One region of the Butyricicoccus sp. AF18-9LB genome, then DNA from elsewhere that is predicted to be linked to it. Evidence: a T-box and tRNA genes for the amino acid it is inferred to sense, from the RefSeq annotation. Region 1 holds a T-box; the other holds one or more tRNA genes.
The links. A T-box is a leader RNA that pairs with one kind of tRNA and senses whether it is charged. The one in region 1 lies ahead of pheS (phenylalanine--tRNA ligase subunit alpha), so its partner is inferred to be a tRNA-Phe.

Region 1 (10,936 bases):
GTATCCGGCTCGAGGGCCGGCTTCATGTGCTCCTCCGCGATGAGAAAGGTTACGGAGGCGCCCTGCGGGTCATAATCCTGCTTGGAAATGTGCAGCACATGCGCACCGATCATCTCGGTCACCCGCTCGAGAATGCCGGTCAGTCGTTCGGAGTTGTACTGCTGGTCGATATATTTGATGTAGTCACGCTGTTCGCGCTCGGTCTTTGCATAGCAGACATCATAAATGTTGAAGGACAGCGCCTTGGTCAGGTTGTTGAACCCGTAAAGTTTAAGCTTGTTCTGCATTTCATATCCTCACAATACCAAAAAATCCCCAGGCGAAAGGGGTACACACGGTACGCTTTCACTTGGGGATGATCATTCTCTTTTTGCAGATGCTTCTGCACATTCCGTAGGTTTTATGGAAGAGGAAAGAGTCTATATAGCAAGAATCGTTACTTTTAGGCAATACCGCATAATGAAGCAAGAGCGATTTGCGAGTAAATTTTGTGCCGCAAAGCGCCGCAGTCTTCATTGTAGGTGTTGCCTTTGTACTCTTATTGATCGTTTCACAAGTGTGATGCGCCCGCGGCACACGGCTTTTAGTCAGCCAACTTATAAAATTCAATAAGGCAACAAAGTTGCCAGTTTCGGCATTTGACCCGGCTGTCCGTATGGCCTTGGCACCGTTTTCGCGCAGAAACCGGGCGGTCAAAGAAATTCTGCTGAAAGGCTTCGCCTCTCCGAATAACTTTTATTATAAGGGAATCCGCGTGCAAATGCAAGTTCATCTTGCAAATTTTACGAATTTGATACCGAATCCGCATATACGGTGCCGCCATCACAAAAAGTTTACAGTCTTTGTTTTGAAAAATCGCGTAAAACGTAGTACAATGGAACAGTAAGACGATATCATTCTGAAAAGATAAGGTGAATCATGGCACGCAAAAAGAGAAGCAAGGGACTTCGGGTCAGCCTGATGCTGACAGTCGGACTGATGATCGTGTCGTTTGCGGCGGGCATGCTGACACAGAAGATCGTGTTCCGCGAGCCGCAGACCGACGCCGGTCTGACCTACATTGAGGATATTCCGGTGATGACCGACTTTCTTCCCGAGGGCACACGCGCCCGTCCGGGACAGAAGCGCGAGATCAAATATCTCGTCATCCACGAGACCGACAACACCGGCGCCGGCGCAAATGCGGCCGCGCACAACTCGTTCATCCACCAGAACGCCAACGCCGAGGAGGGCATTGTTTCGTGGCACTACACGGTGGACGATCACGAGATCTACCACCATCTGCCGGATGATGAGACTGCCTATCACGCAGGCGACGGCATGGAGAAGAACGGCGGCAACATGAACGGCATCGGCATTGAAATGTGCGTCAACTCGGACGGCAACTACGAACAGACGCTCATCAACACCGAAAAGCTGTGTGCGCGGCTGCTGATCGAGTACGACCTGAACCCGTCCAAGGCACTGAAAAAGCATCAGGACTTTTCGGGCAAAATCTGTCCGTCCACCCTCATCAACAGCGGCCGCTGGGACGAGTTCTGCAGCGCGGTAACCGCAAAATACAAGGAGCTGAAGGCCGACGAAGCGGCAAAAGCATCATAAGTATTCGGTTAGCAGCATGCAACCATGTGCAAAAACCGTGGAAAATCAAAGGGCGATTTGTCGTAAATCGCTCTTTCTTTTTATCCTCTGATATGGTATACTTCAAATCGTACGCTGTAAAAAAGCTGAAAAATCAAGCGTATATCGAATTCTACTTAAAATTTATCACATTGTGAAGGAGTGAACTGAAATGATCGTTGTACTCAAACAAAACAGCGACAAAGGACATGTCGAAAAACTGATGCAGCATTTCACGGATATGGGGCTGCGGATCAACTATTCCGAGGGCGCAGATACCACCATCCTGGGCCTGATGGGCGACACGACCCGGCTCGATGAAAGGGACATTATGGCGTATGACGTGGTCGAGCGTGTACAGCGCGTGACCGAGCCGTTTAAGGCCGTTAACCGCAAGTTCCACCCCGAGGACACGATCATCGAGGTTGCGGGCCGCAAGATCGGCGCCGGCTACTTCAATGTTATGGCAGGTCCGTGCTCGGTCGAGAACGAAGCACAGATCGTCGAGTGCGCCGAGCGCGTCAAGGCTGCCGGTGCATCCTTCCTGCGCGGCGGCGCATTCAAGCCGCGTACCTCCCCGTACTCGTTCCAGGGTCTGGAGGCCGAGGGTCTCAAGCTGCTGCTCGAGGCAAAGCGTCAGACCGGTCTGCCGATCGTCACCGAGATCATGAGCGAAAAGCACCTCGATCTGTTCGCAGATGTAGATATCATCCAGCTTGGCGCCCGCAACATGCAGAACTTCATGCTGCTCAAGGAGCTGGGCCGCTCGAAAAAGCCGATCCTCCTCAAGCGCGGTCTGTCCGCCACCATGGAGGAGTTCCTCATGGCTGCCGAGTACATTTTCGCAGGCGGCAATACCAATGTTATCCTGTGCGAGCGCGGCATCCGTACCTTTGAGAAGCTGATCCGCAATAATCTGGATATCTCCGCTGTTCCGCTGGTTAAGATGTTCAGCCACCTGCCGATCATCATCGACCCGTCCCACGCAGCAGGCCGCCGTGATATGGTGCAGCCGCTGTCCCGCGCAGCCATCGCTGCCGGTGCTGACGGCCTGATCATCGAGGCGCATAACGACCCCGCGCACGCCCTCTGCGACGGTGCGCAGTCGCTCGACCTCAACCAGTTCGATACCGTCATGAAGGACATCAAGCGCCGCGCCGAGTTTGAAGGCCGCACCATGATGCCGTAAACGCAAATAAAAAGACCTCTCCTTACTTGGAGAGGTCTTTTTATTTGCAATGGAGAATTGAGAATGGAAAATTGAAAATTAAGGAACGGCGCGGAGCGCCGTATTTTAATTGTCGCGCTGTGCGCGGACACATTCATTCTCCATCTTCCATTCTCCATTTTCAATTACTGCGCCAGCTCCGTCAGAGCACCAAACGTATATCCTGCCTCCTCCCACTTCGTCAGCAGTTCATCGAGAATCCTCGCATTGGTCTCACTGGTGGAATGCAGCAGCACGATCGCCCCGTTATGAATTCTCGGCAGCAGCTTGGAGAATGCCTGCTCATCGGTCGGCTGGTTATCCGTATACCAGTCCACATACGCGAGCGACCAGAAAACCGTGGTATACCCCAGCTCCTGCGCCTGCCGGAGATTCTCCTCGCTGAACTTGCCCTGCGGCGGACGATAAAATTTCTGCATCGGCTGACCGGTCAGCGCGGTGTATTTCTCCTCGAGACCGTTCAGCTCTGCCGCAAACGCGCTCTTATCCGCAATGCCGGACATATCCGGATGGTGCAGCGTATGGTTGCCCACAATATGCCCTTCCGCAGCCATGCGCTTTACGAGATCCGGTGCGGTATCAATAAAGTTGCCCACCACGAAAAAGCAGGCAGGCGCGTTATGCTTTTTGAGCGCATCCAGAATAGCAGGCGTGCAGCCGTTCTCGTAACCCGCGTCGAACGTCAGGTAGATGGTCTTTTTGCTCGTATCACCGACGTAAAACGCGTTGTACTGCCGCAGTTCCTCGGCGGAGACATTGCCGACCGGCGGCTGTCCCTCGGTCTGGAACGATAATCCCCAGTCACTGACAGACGCAGGAACCGCCTGTTCGGCGGCTGTTGGCTCAGTATTTTCGCGCGGAAACAGAATGAAAACCGCAGTCAGAACCGCAAAAGCGCTAAGTCCCACACCGATTCGGCGCAGACCCGTGCGTGTGATCGTGATAAACATAGCAGTGCCCTCCCTTGCTCTACCCTATGCGGCTGCATGGGCAATATGCCGATTTTTCTCTGCCAATTTGCGTCAGGTTACAGGTAGACAACCCCTACCGATTTCCTGTACAATGGTAGTAACACCAACATGAGGGGGTTACGACATGAAAAAGATGAAACGATTTGCCTCTGCGGCACTGGCGGCACTGCTGCTGGCAGGCTCTGCACCGAGCGCGCTTGCGCTGGACACCACCCCGCCGATGTACGAGCAGTTCGGGTACGACAGCGCGGAGGATTTTACCCGCAGCTATCTCGGCAATTTCGTTCATTTTGATTACGATACTGCCAGCGATATGTTCCGCCGGTATGTACAGCAGCTGCACGCCGATCCATCGCTCGGATTTTCCTATTTCGGTCTGGAAGATATGGACACGCTGTACCGCTATATCGACTACGGCCAGTGGAAAGATATGGACGACTACTGTCGTCAGGCCGCAAGAGAAATGATACAGACCGCCGATTACCGGTCCGAGCAGCTTGCGGTGCAGCTGAACGGTCAGGCCGTCAAATTCCCGGACGCCCAGCCTGAGAAGGCCAACAACCGTACCATGGTTCCCTTCCGCGCGATTGCCGAGGCGCTCGGCGCTGAGGTAGACTACAACGCAGGCGCAATCACCGCTAAGAAAAACGGACAGACGCTTGCTTTCTCGCTCGGCGGCAACCAGCTAACCATAACCGATGACAGCACCGGCAAGGTTATCAAGACCACCGCTGTTGATTCCGCACCGTACAAGAAGATGGGCCGCACTTATGTTCCGGTACGTTTTTTCGCGGAAGGCTTCGGCCTTACCGTGCAGTGGGAGAACAGTGTGCAGACCGCTGTTTTGTATGACCGCGATGCACTGATTGCAGACATTGACAGTCATTTTACTGTGCTCAACCAGTGGCTCAAAGCACAGCCGTCCTACGGTCAGAATGCAAAGGCACTGAGCAGCACCATCAATGTTTCGACTGACTACACTCTGTATGATTCCATCGCAGGAGACAAGTCCTATCGCGCAAGTGCAAAAATCAACGCACTGACCGATGAAAATGCCGCAGAAGTCCATCTATCCGCTGATTTGAGCGATCTTCCCAGTGAATATTATCCGAATTATTCCTCTATCCCCTTTGTTACGGATGATTCGTTTGAGTGGTCCATCTTCCGCACACTGCGCAGTTCTGACAAGAGCACGCTCAAAAATCTGCAAGTTGATTTGTGCGGCAGTGACTCCGGTGCCGGCTGCTTTTACATGCGCAGTCCTGCCCTGTCGGAGATGTACCGCGGCACGGAAAAGGACCGTCCTGAAGAACGCACCGCCATGAAAAACGGTGCATGGGTCAATGTTGCAACGATGGACACCGTATTCGGCGCAACCGATTTTGTCGAACGCTGGTCCGAACTGGCACAGGGCAAGGTGAATACAGTCGGTGAATCCATCGTCATCAACAGCGAAAAAAACACCTATGGGTACGAATGGTCTAAACTCTTTGCCGATGCCTACGAGGAATGCCGCAACTGGGAAGCACTTGCAGGCGACAGTCTGTTCACGCGCAGCGGTTCGCGTTATACCGCCAATATTGATCTGCAGGATATGCTCGGCAGCGATCCTGATACTTCAACCAGCACAATAAAGTATACGCTGGATACGTCGAACGGTTCGATCTCCGGTTCTACATCGAGCAGCTATACCAACTGGTATACGCAGTCTATTACGACGATTGAATTCTCCGGCAAGCTGCGCAGTCTCAGCTTTATGCGCACCGAACAGGTCAAAAACAAGAGCAAGCTGGTGCGCAGAAGCACACTTACCGCGTCTCCGACAGATACCGCACCGACCGCTACTCCGCCCAAGGGCAGCAAAATCATTTTGTGGGATACGGAAAGCACCTATTATGATGAGGACGGTAACGAAATCACCGATATGTCTGATTTTCTTTCGACATTCCTATAAACATAAAAAGAGCAGATACTTTCGTATCTGCTCTTTTTTGTATTTTTTCGGGAACTTAACCGCGCAACTGAGCGCCGAACTCGGTCTCAAGCGCCGAGATAGCGGCACGCATTGCCTTGTCGCACTCCTCATCGGTGAGGGTACGGTCGGGTGCGCGCAGGGACAGCGAATAAGCCACGGACTTCTTGCCCTCCGGGATGCCCTTGCCCTTGTAAACGTCGAACAGCTTGACCGACTCGAGCAGCTTGCCTGCTGCCTTCTCAACAGTGGCCTGCATGGAGGCTGCCGGAACGGCATCGTCAACCAGAACCGCGATATCGCGGGTGGATGCCGGGAACTTGGGCAGCGGATGATACAGCTTCTCCGGGTCGATGGCGGCCAGAAGTGCGTCCATCTGCAGCTCGGCAGCGAGTACCTCGCCGGACAGACCGTAGCGTGCGGCAACGGTCGGATGAATGGTGCCGAATACGCCGATCTCCTTGCCGTCAATGAGCACCTTGGCACAGCGGCCCGGGTGGTAGGACAGGTTGGCCTTCTCGGGAGCAAAGGACGCGCCCTTGATGTTCAGCTCACGCAGCAGCGCCTCGATTACGCCCTTGAACTGGAAGAAGGACAGGCGGCCGTAGCTGCCGAGGGTCAGGATCTTCTCCTCGTGCGGCAGTACGTCCGGGTCAGCCTTGCCGTCCTTGACGGTCGGGGTGTAGATGGTGCCCAGCTCGTACAGCGAAGCGGTCGGGTTGCGATGCGCGTGGTTGTGCGCCAGATTATCCAGCATGGACGGCAGCACGGTGGTACGCATTACGCTGAAATCCTCGCCAAGCGGATTGAGGATGGTGGTGGAGATACGGCGCGGGTCGTTCTCGTCCCAGCCGATCATGTCGTAGAACTTCGGGGAGATGAACGAGTGGCTCATGGACTCGTCAAAGCCTGCCTCGCGGCAAACCAGAGCGGCAGCGCGCTCCGCCTGCTGAGACGGCGTGAACTCACCCTGTACCATCTCGCCTGCATACAGCGTGGTCGGAATCTTGTCGTAGCCGTACATGCGGGCAACCTCCTCGGCTACGTCGCACATACGGTTGATGTCGGTGCGGAAGAACGGCACAACGACCTCGTTGTTCTCAATCTTGAAGTCCAGCTTCTCGAGCAGCTTTACCTGCTCCTCAGCGGACAGCTCCAGACCGAGCAGGGCGTTCATCTTGTCCGGCTCGAACGGCAGACGCTTGTGGTTCGGGTCGGAGTTGTCAACGTCGATAATGCCGTCGATGACCTCGCCTGCGCCCAGCTGCTCCACCAGCTCGCACGCACGGTTGACCGCATCGAGGGTCATGCGCGGGTCAAGACCCTTTTCAAAGCGGCCGGAGGCCTCGGTACGCATGCCGAGCGCCTTTGCGGTGATACGAACGGTAGCGCCGTGGAAGTTTGCGGACTCGAAAACGACGGTCTTGGTGTCGTCCATAATCTCGGAGTTTGCGCCGCCCATAACGCCTGCAACAGCAACCGGCTTGTCGTTGTCACAGATGGCAAGCATCTTGTCGCTCAGGTCGTGATCTACGCCGTCCAGAGTCTGGATGGACTCACCGTTTCGGGCACGGCGGACAACAATGCGGCCGTCGGACAGGCACTTGTAGTCGAACGCATGCATCGGCTGGCCGTACTCGAGCATAACATAGTTGGTGATATCAACGATGTTGTTGATCGGACGAACGCCGCAGGCATGCAGGCGCTCGCGCATCCACGCCGGAGAGGGCTCGATCTTGATGTTCTTAACAATGCGGGCGGTGTAGCGCGGGCACAGGTCGGTATCCTTAACCTCAACCGACATATACTCGTTGATGTTACCGCCAACGCCCTTTACCTCCGGGGTCTTAACGCTGAACGGACGGTCGAAGGTAGCCGCAGTCTCGCGGGCCAGACCGATCACGCTCAGGCAGTCCGGACGGTTGGATGTGATCTCAAAATCGGAAACCCAGTCGTCCAGACCGAGTACCTTTTTGATGTCTTCGCCGACCGGCGTGCTGGCGGGCAGGAACAGGATGCCGTTCTCGCACGCATACGGTACGCAGCCGTGGGACAGACCCAGCTCCTGGAACGAGCACATCATGCCGTTGGACGGCACGCCGCGCAGCTTGCCCTTGGTGATCTTCACGCCGCCCGGCAGGGTGGACTTGTGCAGGCAGACCGGGCAGATCTCGCCAACGGACGCAGGCGTTACATTGGGTGCGCCGGTGACGATCTGCACCGGCTCCTCCTTGCCGACATCGAGCTGGCAGATCTTCAGATGGTCGGAATCCGGGTGATCGACAACCTCGAGGATCTTGCCGGTCACAACGTTGTCGATCTCCGCGCCGAGGTAGTAAACCTCCTCGACCTTGGAGCCGGACATAGTCAGCTTGGCATCATACTCCTTCGGGGTGATGCCGTTCATATCGGTATAATCCGAAAGCCAGGATAATGGCAGTTTCATTGATAGGAACACTCCTTTTGGTGTTATTGTTGTCCGTAGGGCGCGACGACTCGGCGCGCCGTATTTGCCGCCTGCATATACTTACGAGCGGCGCGCCGGGGTCGTCGCGCCCTACGATAATACGTATCGCTTGTAACATGCGGGAGAGTGCGGCGGGATGAGGTCATCCCGCCCTACGGGTGCAGGTTTAGAACTGGTGCAGGAATCGAACGTCGTTCTCATAGAACAGACGGATATCGTCGATCTTGAAGCGGCCCATAACCATACGCTCCAGACCGATGCCGAAGGCGTAGCCGGAGTATTCATTCGGGTCGATGCCGCTCATCTCAAGCACCTTGGGGTGAACCATGCCGCAGCCGAGGATCTCGATCCAGCCCTCGCCCTTGCAGAGCGGGCAGCCTTCACCGTGGCAGCGGTAGCACTGGATATCCATCTCCGCAGACGGCTCGGTGAACGGGAAGTGATGCGGACGGAAACGAACAACCGTGTCCTCGCCGTACAGCTTCTTTGCGAACAGCTCGAGAATGCCCTTCAGGTCGCTCATGCGGATGCCCTTATCGACAACCAGACCCTCGATCTGATGGAACAGCGGAGAGTGGGTTGCGTCAACGGCGTCCGAACGGTAAACACGGCCCGGCGCAATAATGCGGATCGGCGGCTTGCGCTTTTCCATCGTGCGGACCTGCATCGGAGAGGTCTGCGTGCGGAGCACAACGTTATCCGAAATATAGAAGGTATCCTGCGTGTCGCGTGCCGGATGATCCTTCGGAATGTTCAGAGCCTCAAAGTTGTAGTGGTCGAGCTCGACCTCCGGGCCTTCCGCGATGGAGAAGCCCAGACCGAGGAAAATCTCCTTGAACTCATCGAGCACGATGTTCAGCGGATGCTTTTTGCCGATGACAACGTCCTCACCCGGCAGGGTAACGTCGATGGTCTCAGCCTCCAGCTTCTTCTCGAGCGCAGCCTGCTCGATCAGCTTCTTCTGCTTTTCAATGATGGTTTCGATCTCCGCACGAACGTCGTTGATCAGCTGACCAACAACCGGACGCTCCTCTGCAGCAACGTCCTTCATGCCCTTGAGCAGCGCGGTCAACTCACCCTTTTTGCCGAGGAACTTAACGCGGGCCTCGTCCAGCGCGCGCGAATCCTTCGCGGCAGCGAGCTGCTCCTTCGCGGTCTGCAAAATGCCTTGCAGCTTTTCTTTCATACCAATTCTCCTTCTTTGGCTTGTATATAAGGGATGGTCTCTTATACCAATTAGTAGTTAGTAATTCCTAATGAAACAAAAAACGCCTTTCATCCCTCTAAAATTAGGGACGAAAGGCGTAAAACTTCCGTGGTACCACCCTGATTCCCGAAAAAAATCGGGCACTCATTGAACGCCGGTAACGGAGCGTTACTTCGCCGGCGCCTACTGCATCTATTCAGCACCGGTGCTCACAGGGGAACTTCGCGCCATACCTCGATAAACGGCTTGCAGCCATGGGACCGTTCTCTCTGAGAAAGAGGAACACAGCGTTACTTTTCCTGCTCATCGCATTGGAATATTCATAACAGAATTATTAAAACACATTTTGCAGGAAAATGCAAGAGGAAAACCGGATTTTTTCGTTAAAACAAAGATTTAACGTGATGTTTTCCTTTGTTTAGCGGTGCGCCGAGGTCGGCGCACCCTACGAGATAGATTGTACCAATTATTAAACCCGCAGGTGCCGTCCGTAACAACACACAAAAGCGTTGCGCGGCACTGTCATCCCCAGGGGACCCTCTCTTGTCCTCCGGGCAATTCACCTTGTGTCGCGCCTGCGGAGACCAAACCGCCTGTGTAGCAGTAAACTGTCTGGCACTGCGAATAGGTAGAGAAATGGGAGCACACTGTGCTCCCCTACGGTAGAAAAAATCCTCTATCGTTCCCTTTTTTCGCAGCGGTCACATATAGGAAATCTGCGCCAGACTCTCCAAGGGAAAGGGGAGATTCACAAGAGGGTGGAAACCGCAGGTGTCTACCCTCTTGTGCGCCCGCGCGGCGTCAGCGCACTCCCCGCTGAGGTGCAGCGAAAAACTCCCCGCCCGGAAAGGGCGAACACGCCTGCGGCAGTTCGCGTACCCCGCTCAGCCGGTGCTGAAAAAGGCTGCCGCCCGTTAGGGGCGAGGCCGCTTACGCAGTTCGCGTGCCCCGATCAGTCGGTGCAGAAATGGTCTCTGCCCACCGTTAGAGCATAAAAAAAGGAACCCTTACGGGTTCCTTTTTGAAATCGCTCTTCCTTACCAGGATGCCTTGCGGACACCCGGGATCTGGCCCTTGTAAGCCAGCTCGCGGAAGCAGATACGGCAGATACCGAAATCACGCAGGTAAGCGTGCGGACGGCCGCAAATCTTGCAGCGGTTGTAAGCTCGGCTGGAGAACTTCGGCTTAGCCTGCTGCTTGAGAACCATCGACTTCTTAGCCATTTAACTTCTCCTCCTTACTTCTCAAACGGAGCGCCCATCAGAGTAAGCAGCTCCTTTGCTTCTTCATCGGTATTTGCAGTGGTGCAGATAACGATGTTCATGCCGCGGATCTTGTCGATCTGATCATAGGAAATTTCCGGGAAGATCAGCTGCTCGTTCAGACCCAGAGCGTAGTTGCCACGGCCGTCAAATGCGTTGCCGTTGATGCCGCGGAAGTCGCGTACACGCGGCAGAGCTACGTTGAACAG
Region 2 (10,936 bases), on a different contig from region 1:
TCCTGCGGCGTCATGATGGATGCCTTAACATACGGCTCGCGGGCCTCCTCGATGACATCCGGACTCGGATAGTCGTGCGGATTGTCGCAGCGCTGCACGGTGCCGTCAGTCTTGCTGACCTCGTAGATAACACTCGGCAGGGTGGTAACAAGATCGAGGTCAAACTCACGTTCGAGACGCTCCTGAATGATCTCCATGTGCAGCATACCGAGGAAGCCGCAGCGGAAACCAAAGCCGAGTGCGACCGAGCTTTCCGGCTCAAACGACAGTGCCGCGTCATTCAGCTGCAGTTTTTCAAGTGCGTCACGCAGATCGGGATACTTGGAGCCGTCCTCGGTGTAAATGCCGCAGAATACCATCGGACGTGCCGGACGATAGCCGGGCAGCGCCTCCGGCGTCGGATTTTCCACACCGGTAACGGTATCGCCCACGCGGGTGTCGGACACCTTTTTAATAGAGGCGGTAAAGTAGCCAACCTCACCCGCACACAGCTCCTGCTGCGGAGACAGACCGAGCGGCAGCATATAGCCGCACTCAAGCACCTGAAATTCGGCACCGGTGGCCATCATTTTGACCTTCATGCCCGGGCAGATCTTACCGTCAAGCAGGCGCATGTAAACGACAACGCCCTTGTACGGGTCGTACTGGCTGTCGAACACGAGCGCACGCAGCGGCGCATCCGCATCGCCCTCCGGCGCCGGAATATCGGTTACGATACGCTCGAGCACCTCGTGAATGTTGATATTCATTTTTGCGGAAATTTCGGGCGAGTCCTCTGCCGGAATGCCGATGATATCCTCGATCTCCTTCTTGACGCGCGGCGCGTCTGCCGCCGGCAGGTCGATCTTGTTGATGACCGGCACGACCTCCAGACCGGCGTCAATGGCAAGATAGGTGTTGCCGAGCGTCTGCGCCTCAATACCCTGTGCCGCATCAACGACCAGAAGCGCACCCTCACACGCCGCCAGAGAACGTGAAACCTCATAGTTGAAGTCCACATGACCCGGGGTGTCGATCAGGTTCATTTCGTAGGTCTTGCCGTTGTCCGCGGTATATTCCATGCGGACAGCGCGCGCCTTGATGGTAATGCCGCGCTCACGCTCAAGCTCCATATTGTCGAGTAACTGCTCCTCCATTTCACGCACGGAAACGGCCTTGCACTGCTCCAGCAGACGGTCTGCCAGCGTAGATTTGCCGTGGTCAATATGTGCAATGATGGAGAAATTACGAATTTGCTCGCGATTTTTCACGTCGAAAGCTCCTTATCTGTAAACTGTAAACCTAATAAATATAGGCTCATTATAGCATATTTGGCGGGGTGTCACAAGCGTTCTTTCGCAGTTTACGTTTGTTTCTCTGCTGCAAACGTGAATTTTGTATTTTTTCATAAATTTCATTTTCTGATAAGAGGAATTTCATGCAAAGCGGTTATTGTATTATCATGATGAAGCAGTAAACCGACAAAGAATTAGCGGCGGCCGGCGGTTTTGGGTAAAACAAAAGCACCGATTTTACTCGGTGCTTCTAATTGGAGCGGCTGACGAGGCTCGAACTCGCATCCACACCCCGCAAAAGCCGCAGGCTTTCACGGGGACCCCGACCTCCGATTTTATGAAGGTGGAGGAAGCGAGTGTGCTGCGGATAAAAAGAAAAGCACCGAATGACATCGGTGCCCTTTGATTTGGAGCGGCTGACGAGGCTCGAACTCGCTACCTCCACCTTGGCAAGGTGGCGCTCTACCAGATGAGCTACAGCCGCATATTCAGTTTATTTTCGCGCTAACGCGATTTTTGTCAGTGCCGATTAGTCACCGGACGCTTCGGGTTTAACGCTCACGGGCGGAATCGCTTTTTCTGCGGAAAAAGCCACGCTGGTTGAAATATGCCACCGGCATATTTCCAAGAGCCAGCTTTCGATTCCTCAGCACGGAGGTATTATTTTTTAATGAGTGCCAATGGCACTCATTAAAAAATGGTGCCTCCGGGCGGAATCGAACCACCGACACGGGGATTTTCAGTCCCCTGCTCTACCGACTGAGCTACAGAGGCGTTTTTACAGCGCTTGTTTAGTATATTATATTCCCTCGGAAATGTCAACAACTTTTTTCAAAATTCTTTGTATATTCTGCAAGCAGGCGAAAACAGTCACAGAAGCTCAGTCTGCGACTGTATCACTTTTCTCTTCCGTTTTACGGCGGATTTGTCCCCACAACAAGTCCGCCGCTCTATCCTTTTCATGCGGGAGCAGCCACACGGTGCAGCCCAAAATAGTTCAACTGAATCGCGCCTCCTTTATGTATGTCTGGTCATTTATACTGTCTGCCGCCTGCCTTGCCATTTGAAATGTCGGATAGCGTTCTCTGCAAATCTCGTCATTGGCCGGCACGGCAGCCAACAGGCTGGTTTGTGAATCAATCAAGTCCAGTTTTCACTATCCACGCAATCCCTCCTTTCCGGCTCTCCTGCCCTGCTCATACTATATAGACGAATGCCCTTCCGGTTTTGTGACACTCTTCCGCAAAAAAATAGGGCAATACCGCATAATTGGACAAGAGCGATTTGCGAGTAAATTTTGCGTACTGACGAGGCGCGGTTTTGCGGTAATACTTGATGTATTACCGTGAAATCGCAACAAAGTCAGGGCGCGAAATTTCCGCAAAGCGCCGCAGCTTTAATTGTGCGGTATTGCCCTAGAAATTTTTTCGACATGAGAAGAACAGCCTGTAAATCCGTTCTTCAGATTGCATAATCAGGCACAATATGCTATAATCTGCTAAAATAACAGGCAGGAAGGCGTAACAATGTTTCTCTATCTGGCAATGATCGACTCGGACGCAGACAAGTCCAAATGCTGTCCGCGCAGGCCGCCGAAGCGCGCGAACTGTGGCTGCAAGCCTGCACGCCGGATGCGCTGCCCGAGCACCGTTTCTCCCGAAAATTCCGGCGCGAAATGCGCCGTCTGATGCGTGCGCAAAAGCACTCTGCGGCGTTCAACCGGAGCCTTCGTCTTGCGCGCCGCACGGCCGCTGTTCTGCTGCTTTCCGCTGCGGTTTCGTTCGGCTGCTCGATGAGCGTAGAGTCATACCGCGTATCGCTAATCAATACTGTCGTGCGCGTGTTTAACGACCTGACCGACTATCGTTTTTCGTCTGCCCTGCCGTCCGAAACCAGCAGCAAGGCGTTCACGCCGCCGGTTCTGTCCGGCCTGCCGGATGCCATGCACAAAACCGATGAGCGCAGCACGCCCAACGGCTATACCGTCACCTACGAAAGCACTACCGATTTTCTTGACCTGACCTGCACCCGGATTACAGATACTTCAGAGGCACACAAGTTTGTAGACACGGAAAACGCATCTGTTACCGAATTTGCTCTGCACGGCAGTCCGGTTACGATGATCGAGAAAAACGGCACGGTCACGCTCCTCTGGACGCAAGATGACATCGTCTATCACCTGTACAGCAGCCTGTCCGCCGATACCTGCCGTAAACTCATCGAGAATCTGCAGTGATTCTCTGCTGATATTGCAAAGAATTGCTATTGCGGCCTGCCCTGCCGCGGTGTTATAATGATAAATTGTGAAAGTGTATAAACCACGCGCATGATTTTCTGCGCGAAAACAATCACGGAGGTTTACTCTTTTGAAAAAACATCGCTATACCGCGGCGGCCGTAATGCTCAGTCTTTCGATGCTGACCGGCACCGCTGCCGCCGATTATTCCGATCTAAAGCCGCACTGGGCCGAGCAGGCCATGGAATTCGCCGTACAGTCCAATCTGATGGACGGCATTTCGGAATACACCTTTGCCGCAGATGCACCTGCGACCCGCGCCTGTCTGGTGCAGGCGCTGTACCGCATGGAGCATGCGCCTGTGGCTGACACAGTGCTTACCTTTCAGGATGTCGCGGAGGACGCGTCCTTCCTGACCGCGGTTCGGTGGGGTGTGTCCAATGGCATCATCACCGGTTACAGCGACACGGTATTTCGCCCCGGCACCTCACTTACGCGCGAGCAGTTCGCCGTTATGCTGCACCGCTTTGCCGAATACAAAAAGCTGGATGTGACGGCACAAAGCGCGCTCTCCGGCTACACGGATGCTTCTTCGATCCATCCGTATGCGCAGACCGCTATGCAGTGGGCCAACGCCGAGGAACTGATCACCGGCACGTCCGCGACCACGCTGTCTCCGCAGCGCACGGTCTCCCGCGCACAGCTGGCGACTATTTTGCAGCGTTTTGCGCCGATGATCTCCTACCAGCAGCGGGAAACCGATGCACCGAAGCCGCCGCAGACCCATTCCTACACAGCCTTCACCACCAAACTGGGCGACGTGACGCGCAGCGAGACCGAACAGGACCTGACCGAAGTCCATCGAGCGACCCGCCGCTACACGGACGGTCAGGGCTGCGCGGTTGAGATGGGGCACTCTGCCGCCGTACTGGACGCACCCGCGCACACAGCCGCGCAGTTTGAGATGAAGGGCACATCCGGCACCGTTCGCTGGTATGACACCGCAGTGTCCTCGTGGAAACAGCAGCCGCTCACTGCGGGTACGCTGCCGAGCGGCATGTACTTTCTGCGGGTGGACGGCGTGGACAGCATTCTCGTCACGCCGATGACCTATGCCGCGCGAGACAACGGCATGATCGAGTATTTCCCAGGCAAAAACGGCTCGCTAAAGATCGAGCGGACAGCTTCCGGCTTCCGGTTCTCCGTGCAGGTTGCGGCTCTTACGCAGGGCACCTACAGTGACTATCTGCTGCTGACTTCTCAGCAGACGCTCATCGACTGGAGCGACCCATCCATGCTCAGCCGCTGGGCGAACTACAGCCTGATCGGCACCAACCGCTGGTGCTACAACGGCTACTACTATACCGCACCTTCGACCTACTATCCGTTCGACGAGAACTACTTCTACTCGCTTCCGGCGGCGCATATTGCCGGCAAGATGGCAAACGACACCGATCAGCCGGCCTCCCGCGCGATCGGTCTGGCGATGATCGACCTGATGCGCGAGCAGCAGAACGAGTACGGCTTTATCCCCTCTCAGGCGGGCAGCACATGGCTCAAGACGGATTACGGCATCGAACCCGGCTACTACGACACCCGCTTCAACACGGATTTCTGGCTGGCGAACATCAACGCAGCCGAAAACTTCGGTGTGACCGGCTGGCTGGACAAGACCCGCAAGTATGCGGATTTTCTCGTCAGCTTTGCCGAGCAGCATCACTTCACCTTCGGGGCCGGCGATGACGAGGGATGGCTCGTGCAGGATTACTGGCACCCGAACGGAGAGTCCTCGCCGACACACGCTTCGCTCAACCATCATGCCGCCGAAGCCGAATTCCTGTACCGGATGGCAGACGCAGTTCATGAGGACAGCTACGCCGTTCTCGCTGACCGCATGGTGCGCGGCATTGAGCAGAGCGAACTGCTGTGGTACAAGCCGGACGGTGATCTGAACTACTCCTACAAGCCGGACGGCACCTGTTCCGGTCAGGATTATCCGTATTTGACCTACAATGACCTGCTTGAGCTGCAGCGGCTGTATGCAGCCCGGCACGGTCAGGAAAATCCGGCGATCGCCCGTTTGCTGCAGGTCAAGCTGACCTGGATGAATAAAAACGGCGTGACCGGCTACAACAAATAATTTTGGGGACGGAGAGAAATAAACGTGACACCAAATTCATTCGCTTATATCGTCTTTCTGGTGATAGGCGCACTCATTTACCACCCACTGTCACAGAAGGCCAAGAAACCGTTTCTTCTGCTGCTGAGCATCTGTTTTTACGCCATCGGCGGTGTAAAATTTCTGCCGTTGCTGGCGCTGACCGTTGCCTTCAACTTCTTTGCGGCGCAAAAGCTGGAACGCACCGAGCGTAAGCGCGGTCTGCTCACGCTGGTGCTTGTGCTCAACCTCGGCGCACTCGGGTTATTCAAATACCTCGGCTTTTTCGGAGAGCTGCTCGGCTGCACCGGTGTGCAGCTCAGTCTGCCTCAGCTGGCTCTGCCGATCGGCATTTCGTTCTACACGTTCGTCATCTGCGGCTATATGATCGACGTGTACCGCGGTCGTGAAGCCGAGCGCAATTTTCTCGATTTTGCGCTGTTCACCACCTTCTTTCCGGCAATCCTGTCCGGCCCGATCGAGCGCTCAAAGAGCCTGCTCCCGCAGTTCAAGCAGCCGCGCCGCGCAAACGCGGACGATGTGCGCTTTGCCGCCGAACGGCTCATCGAGGGCACGGTCAAGAAGGTGCTGCTCGCGGATAATCTGGCGATTCTGGTCAACACCGCGTACGCTGATCCGGCGCAGTTTTCCGGTCTGGAGCTAGCATTCGCCGCAGTGGCGTATGCCCTGCAGATCTACTGCGACTTTTCCGCCTACTCCGACATGGCGATCGGCTCCGCACGACTGTTTGGCATTACGCTGATGGAAAACTTCCACGCACCGTACATGGCGCAAAGCTCCAAGGAATTCTGGCACAGATGGCACATTTCCTTGTCCACCTGGTTCCGCGACTACTTATATTTCCCGCTCGGCGGCAGCCGCAAGGGCAAAGCGCGCACCTACATCAACGTGCTGATCGTGTTCGCACTGAGCGGCCTGTGGCACGGTGCCGCCATGAAATATGTGCTCTGGGGACTGCTGTTCGGCGTTTTTCAGGTCATCGGCGGCCTGCTGACGCCGGCAAAGCAGCGCCTGTGCGCCGCACTGCACATTCCGTGGGACGCAGGCTGGCTGCAGATCATCCGCGTGATTATCACCTTCGGTCTTTCCACGTTTGCGTGGATATTCTTCCGCGCGGATTCCGCTTTGCAGGCGTGCGCTATCATCAAACGCATTGTGACGACGGCAGGCGCATGCTTCCCGCTTGACCTGACGCATCTCGGTCTGACCGAGCGTGCGCTGAATGTGCTTGCCGTGAGCCTCATCGGACTGGTGCTGACCGACATCATCGGTGACCGGTTCCCGCTGCGGGAAAAGCTGCTGGAGACGGTCTGGCTCCGGTATGCGGTCTGGGTTATCCTGCTGGCGGTGACGGCCGTGTGCGGCGCGTACGGCACCGGATTCAACCCGCAGGAATTCGTCTATTTCCAGTTTTAAGGAGGAATCGCCGTGAAACACATTTTCAAGAGAGAACCGGCAGCCTTCCTTGCCGCTGCGGCAGTGCTCGGCGGTATCCTCGCCGGTGCGACCCATTATCTCACACCGCAGCAGCATGATTACGGCTCGGTCTGGGGCATGTACGAGCAGGAGCAGACGGATTCGATCGACGTGCTGTTCTTCGGCTCGTCCGTCGCCTACTGTGATGTAGTACCTGCCGTATACTGGGAAAACTCCGGTCTGACCGCCTTTGTGCAGGCCGGACCCGAGCAGCCGCTTCCGCTGACACTGGATTACTTAAAGGAAAGCCTGCGTACACAGTCACCCAAGGCGGTTTTCGTGGAGTGCACCGGTATAGCGTTCCATAAATACATGGGCTTCACCAAGACCAACATCGGTCAGATGCCGTGGGGCATCAATCGTCTGCACGCGACCTTTTTTAATGCCGAACCCGAGGTCCGCAAGGGACTGCTGTTTCCGCTGTACTTCTATCACGACCGCTGGACGACCCTCAAGAGCGAGGACGTGCAGCCGTACACCGAGGATATGCTGGCCGGCTACACCTTTCTGTCCGGCGGTACGGACAAGGGTCCGGACGACTGCGAAACGGTTGATATTGCCCCTGAGGACTGGGCGCGCAATATGGACGCCCTCGAGGACATTTACGCGCTCTGCCGAAGGAACAATATTCAGCTGGTACTGTACCGTGCCCCGACAAAGCGTCTGCACGATGCCGACTGGAACAAGCTGACCGCGCAGTTTGACGGACGCGAGGGTGTATCGACACTGAATTGCAGCGACTACACCGCGCAGATTGCCGCAGATCCGGAAAGCGACTTCTACGACTCACTGCATTACAACTGTGTCGGTGCAGAGAAATTCAGTACGTTTCTCGCGGACTGGACGAAGAACAATCTCTCGATCTCGCCGGATGAACCGCAGGATACCGTGCTGTGGACGGCACGCCTGCAGCATTTCCGTGATTTAACGGCAAATCCGCCACAGGAGGACACAAGCGCATAACAAAAAGGGACTGCTGCACAGGTTTTATCCTTGTGCAGCAGTCCTTTGCTTATGCGCTTATTTCCAGAAATCAGTTTCTTCCTTGATGCCGATGTTCTTCGCATGAAATACCGGATTCTCACCGCGCTTGCGGCTTGCGACGTAATCGTTCAGGCACCTGATGGCCGTGCCGCCAAGAATCAGGATGGTCGGCACGTTGACTACGACGATCATACCCTGCAGCATATCCGCAGTATCCCAGACCAGACCGGCGTTTGCAATCGCACCGATGAACACGATGGCCGTAGCAAACAGGCGGAAGAGGAGCAGCTCATGCTTTTTGATGCTGCGATGCAGGATGAACTCCAGACAGCCCTCGCAGTATGAGTAGTTGCCGAGCAGCGTGGTGAACGCGAACAGCATCATCGCCACAGCAAGGAACACCGGACCTGCCGTACCGAGCGTGGATGCGATAGCATTCTGTACATAAACCGCACCGGCGATTTCCTCGGTCGGAACAACGCTGGTGGACAGACACATGAACGCCGTTGCCGTACAGATGAGCAGCGTGTCGATGAATACGGACAGCATCTGCACCAGACCCTGCTTGGCCGGATGGGAAACAGATGCGGTTGCGGCTGCATTCGGTGCAGAGCCCATACCTGCTTCGTTCGAGTACAGACCGCGCTTCACGCCGTACATGATGCAGCTGCCGGAGAAGCCGCCCATCACGGACTGGAAGTCAAATGCGTTGCGGAAGATGGACGCAAACATGCCCGGTACATTCCTGATGTTCAGGCAGATAATGAGCAGCGAAACCAGTACATACAGGATACCCATGAACGGAACAAGGATTTCGGTGATGCTTGCCAGACGCTTTGCGCCGCCGAGTACCATTACGCCGAACAGGAACGCCAGAATGACGCCGATGAACGCCGGCGTGATAACCGGATGGTAGAACTTGAACACCGAGAATGTGGACTGCAGATTGTACGCCGCCAGCATGTTATAGCCGACTGCGTAGATCAGGATGATGAGCACCGAGAAGATGACACCTATCCAGCGCTTGCCGAGTGCATCGCGCATGTAGTACGCAGGACCGCCGTAGCAGCTGCCGTCCGGTGCACGCTTTTTGTAAATCTGCGCGAGCGTAGACTCGATGAAGGCGGTTGCACCGCCGAGCAGTGCGGTTACCCACATCCAGAAGATAGCGCCCGGTCCGCCGAGGCAGATTGCCGTGGATACACCGATGATGTTGCCCGTGCCGACACGCGACGCGGTGGAGATCATGAGTGCGCCGAACGAGGAAATGCTTCCCTCGCTTTCCGGCTTCTCCATGATGACCCTGCACGCATCCCTGAACAGACGAATCTGGATGAACTTGCATCGGAACGTGAAGTAAATGCCGCTGACTACCAGAAACAACGGCACAAACCATGGCTGATACAGCACGCCTGATATTGCTGCGATAACGGAGTTGATCGTTTCCAACATAATTTCTATTCCCTTTCCAAAGTACTTCCGTTACCGGTTGTAGTCAACCGGTAACATTTATTTATTATTATACAGGAATCCGACAAACTTCTCAAGTACAAGTTATGCCTTAACAAAATAAGTGTTCCAGCACCCACGCAAACGCCTTTGCCGTGCGGCGGTCCGGCTGCTGAAAGTGCCCGCCGCTGTTCCATTCCAGTGTGCAGCTTACGTTTTTCTCCTGCAGGAGCGCATACGCCGCCCGCATGCGGTCGCCGACGGTGGACATCACCGGATTGCGCGTTTTTTCCTCGCGGTTGCCCAGGCTGAGATAGACGGCAGCGCTGTGCAGATCATGCGCCTGCATATACTCCAGAAATTCCGGAAACCACAGAGACGGCGAGGCTGCCGCAATGCCGGAAAAACGGTCGGTCCGGTATGCACTCCACAGGGCAAACAGCCCTGCCATTGAGTATCCGCCGATGATGTATCGTCTGTCTGCGTCCTCACACAGCGGCATGATTTCGCGGAGCAGTGCTGCAGCACCGTCCCCGAAGTCCTCATGACCGAAAACCGCCGGTGCGCACCACGGAGACAGGTCATCGTTCCAGCTTTCAACCTTGACAGCAATCAAACGGAACGGCTGTGCAGTCAGCCGCTTGATCTCACGAATTTCGTTCTCGATGGCCGGCAGGTCGTGGTCCCCAACCGGCTGCAGCAGCACGTTTTTCGCATTCGGCTCGCCGTATTCATAAATTCTCATGCAATCCCCTTCTTCTATGCATTTTTCGCACTGATTTTACCACAAAATGCACCGCACCGTCAAATTTGCAGCGATTGACAATCCGCGTCCGCAACGGTATGATAGATGCAAAGAGTAAAAGGAGTTTCCGCTATGGGAAAATATATACTGGCGCTCGATCAGGGCACAACAAGCTCACGAGCGATCTTATTTGACAGCGAACAGAATATTCTCGCCATCCGGCAGCATGAGCTGACCCAGCACTATCCGCACGAGGGCTGGGTCGAGCAGGACCCGATGGAAATCTGGTCCACGCAGTATGCGGCTATGCTCGAGGTGCTGTCGGCAGCCGATGTTTCTCCGGCCGATGTGGCGGGCATCGGCATCACCAACCAGCGCGAGACGACCATCCTGTGGGATAAAAATACCGGACGGCCGATTCACAACGCTATCGTCTGGCAGTGCCGCCGCACAGCGGATATTGTGGACAGGCTGGTGCAGGACGGTCTGTCCGGGCACATCCGCCGCACGACCGGTCTGGTTCCGGATGCGTATTTTTCGGGCACCAAGATCAAGTGGCTGCTCGACCATGTGGAGGGCGCACGAGAGAAGGC

Region 2: it encodes a tRNA-Phe, which carries the amino acid that the T-box ahead of pheS (phenylalanine--tRNA ligase subunit alpha) is inferred to sense. The anticodon was not compared.

The regions. Positions count from the first base shown of each region.
Region 1 is NZ_JAQCWA010000007.1:107,717-118,652, reverse strand. Features, by position in the region: gene speD (adenosylmethionine decarboxylase) at 1-287, opposite strand, end outside; gene PGY33_RS06545 (peptidoglycan recognition protein family protein) at 919-1,602, shown strand; gene aroF (3-deoxy-7-phosphoheptulonate synthase) at 1,793-2,809, shown strand; gene PGY33_RS06535 (polysaccharide deacetylase family protein) at 2,974-3,798, opposite strand; gene PGY33_RS06530 (copper amine oxidase N-terminal domain-containing protein) at 3,944-5,773, shown strand; gene pheT (phenylalanine--tRNA ligase subunit beta) at 5,829-8,237, opposite strand; gene pheS (phenylalanine--tRNA ligase subunit alpha) at 8,425-9,444, opposite strand; T-box leader at 9,547-9,781, opposite strand; gene PGY33_RS06515 (type Z 30S ribosomal protein S14) at 10,503-10,688, opposite strand; gene rplE (50S ribosomal protein L5) at 10,703-10,936, opposite strand, start outside.
Region 2 is NZ_JAQCWA010000005.1:47,831-58,766, reverse strand. Features, by position in the region: gene lepA (translation elongation factor 4) at 1-1,250, opposite strand, end outside; tRNA gene PGY33_RS04870 (tRNA-Gly) at 1,683-1,758, opposite strand; tRNA gene PGY33_RS04865 (tRNA-Phe) at 1,973-2,048, opposite strand; gene PGY33_RS04860 (DUF4367 domain-containing protein) at 2,848-3,510, shown strand; gene PGY33_RS04855 (S-layer homology domain-containing protein) at 3,641-5,650, shown strand; gene PGY33_RS04850 (MBOAT family O-acyltransferase) at 5,675-7,105, shown strand; gene PGY33_RS04845 (hypothetical protein) at 7,118-8,128, shown strand; gene PGY33_RS04840 (alanine/glycine:cation symporter family protein) at 8,186-9,601, opposite strand; gene PGY33_RS04835 (alpha/beta hydrolase-fold protein) at 9,711-10,343, opposite strand; gene glpK (glycerol kinase GlpK) at 10,476-10,936, shown strand, end outside.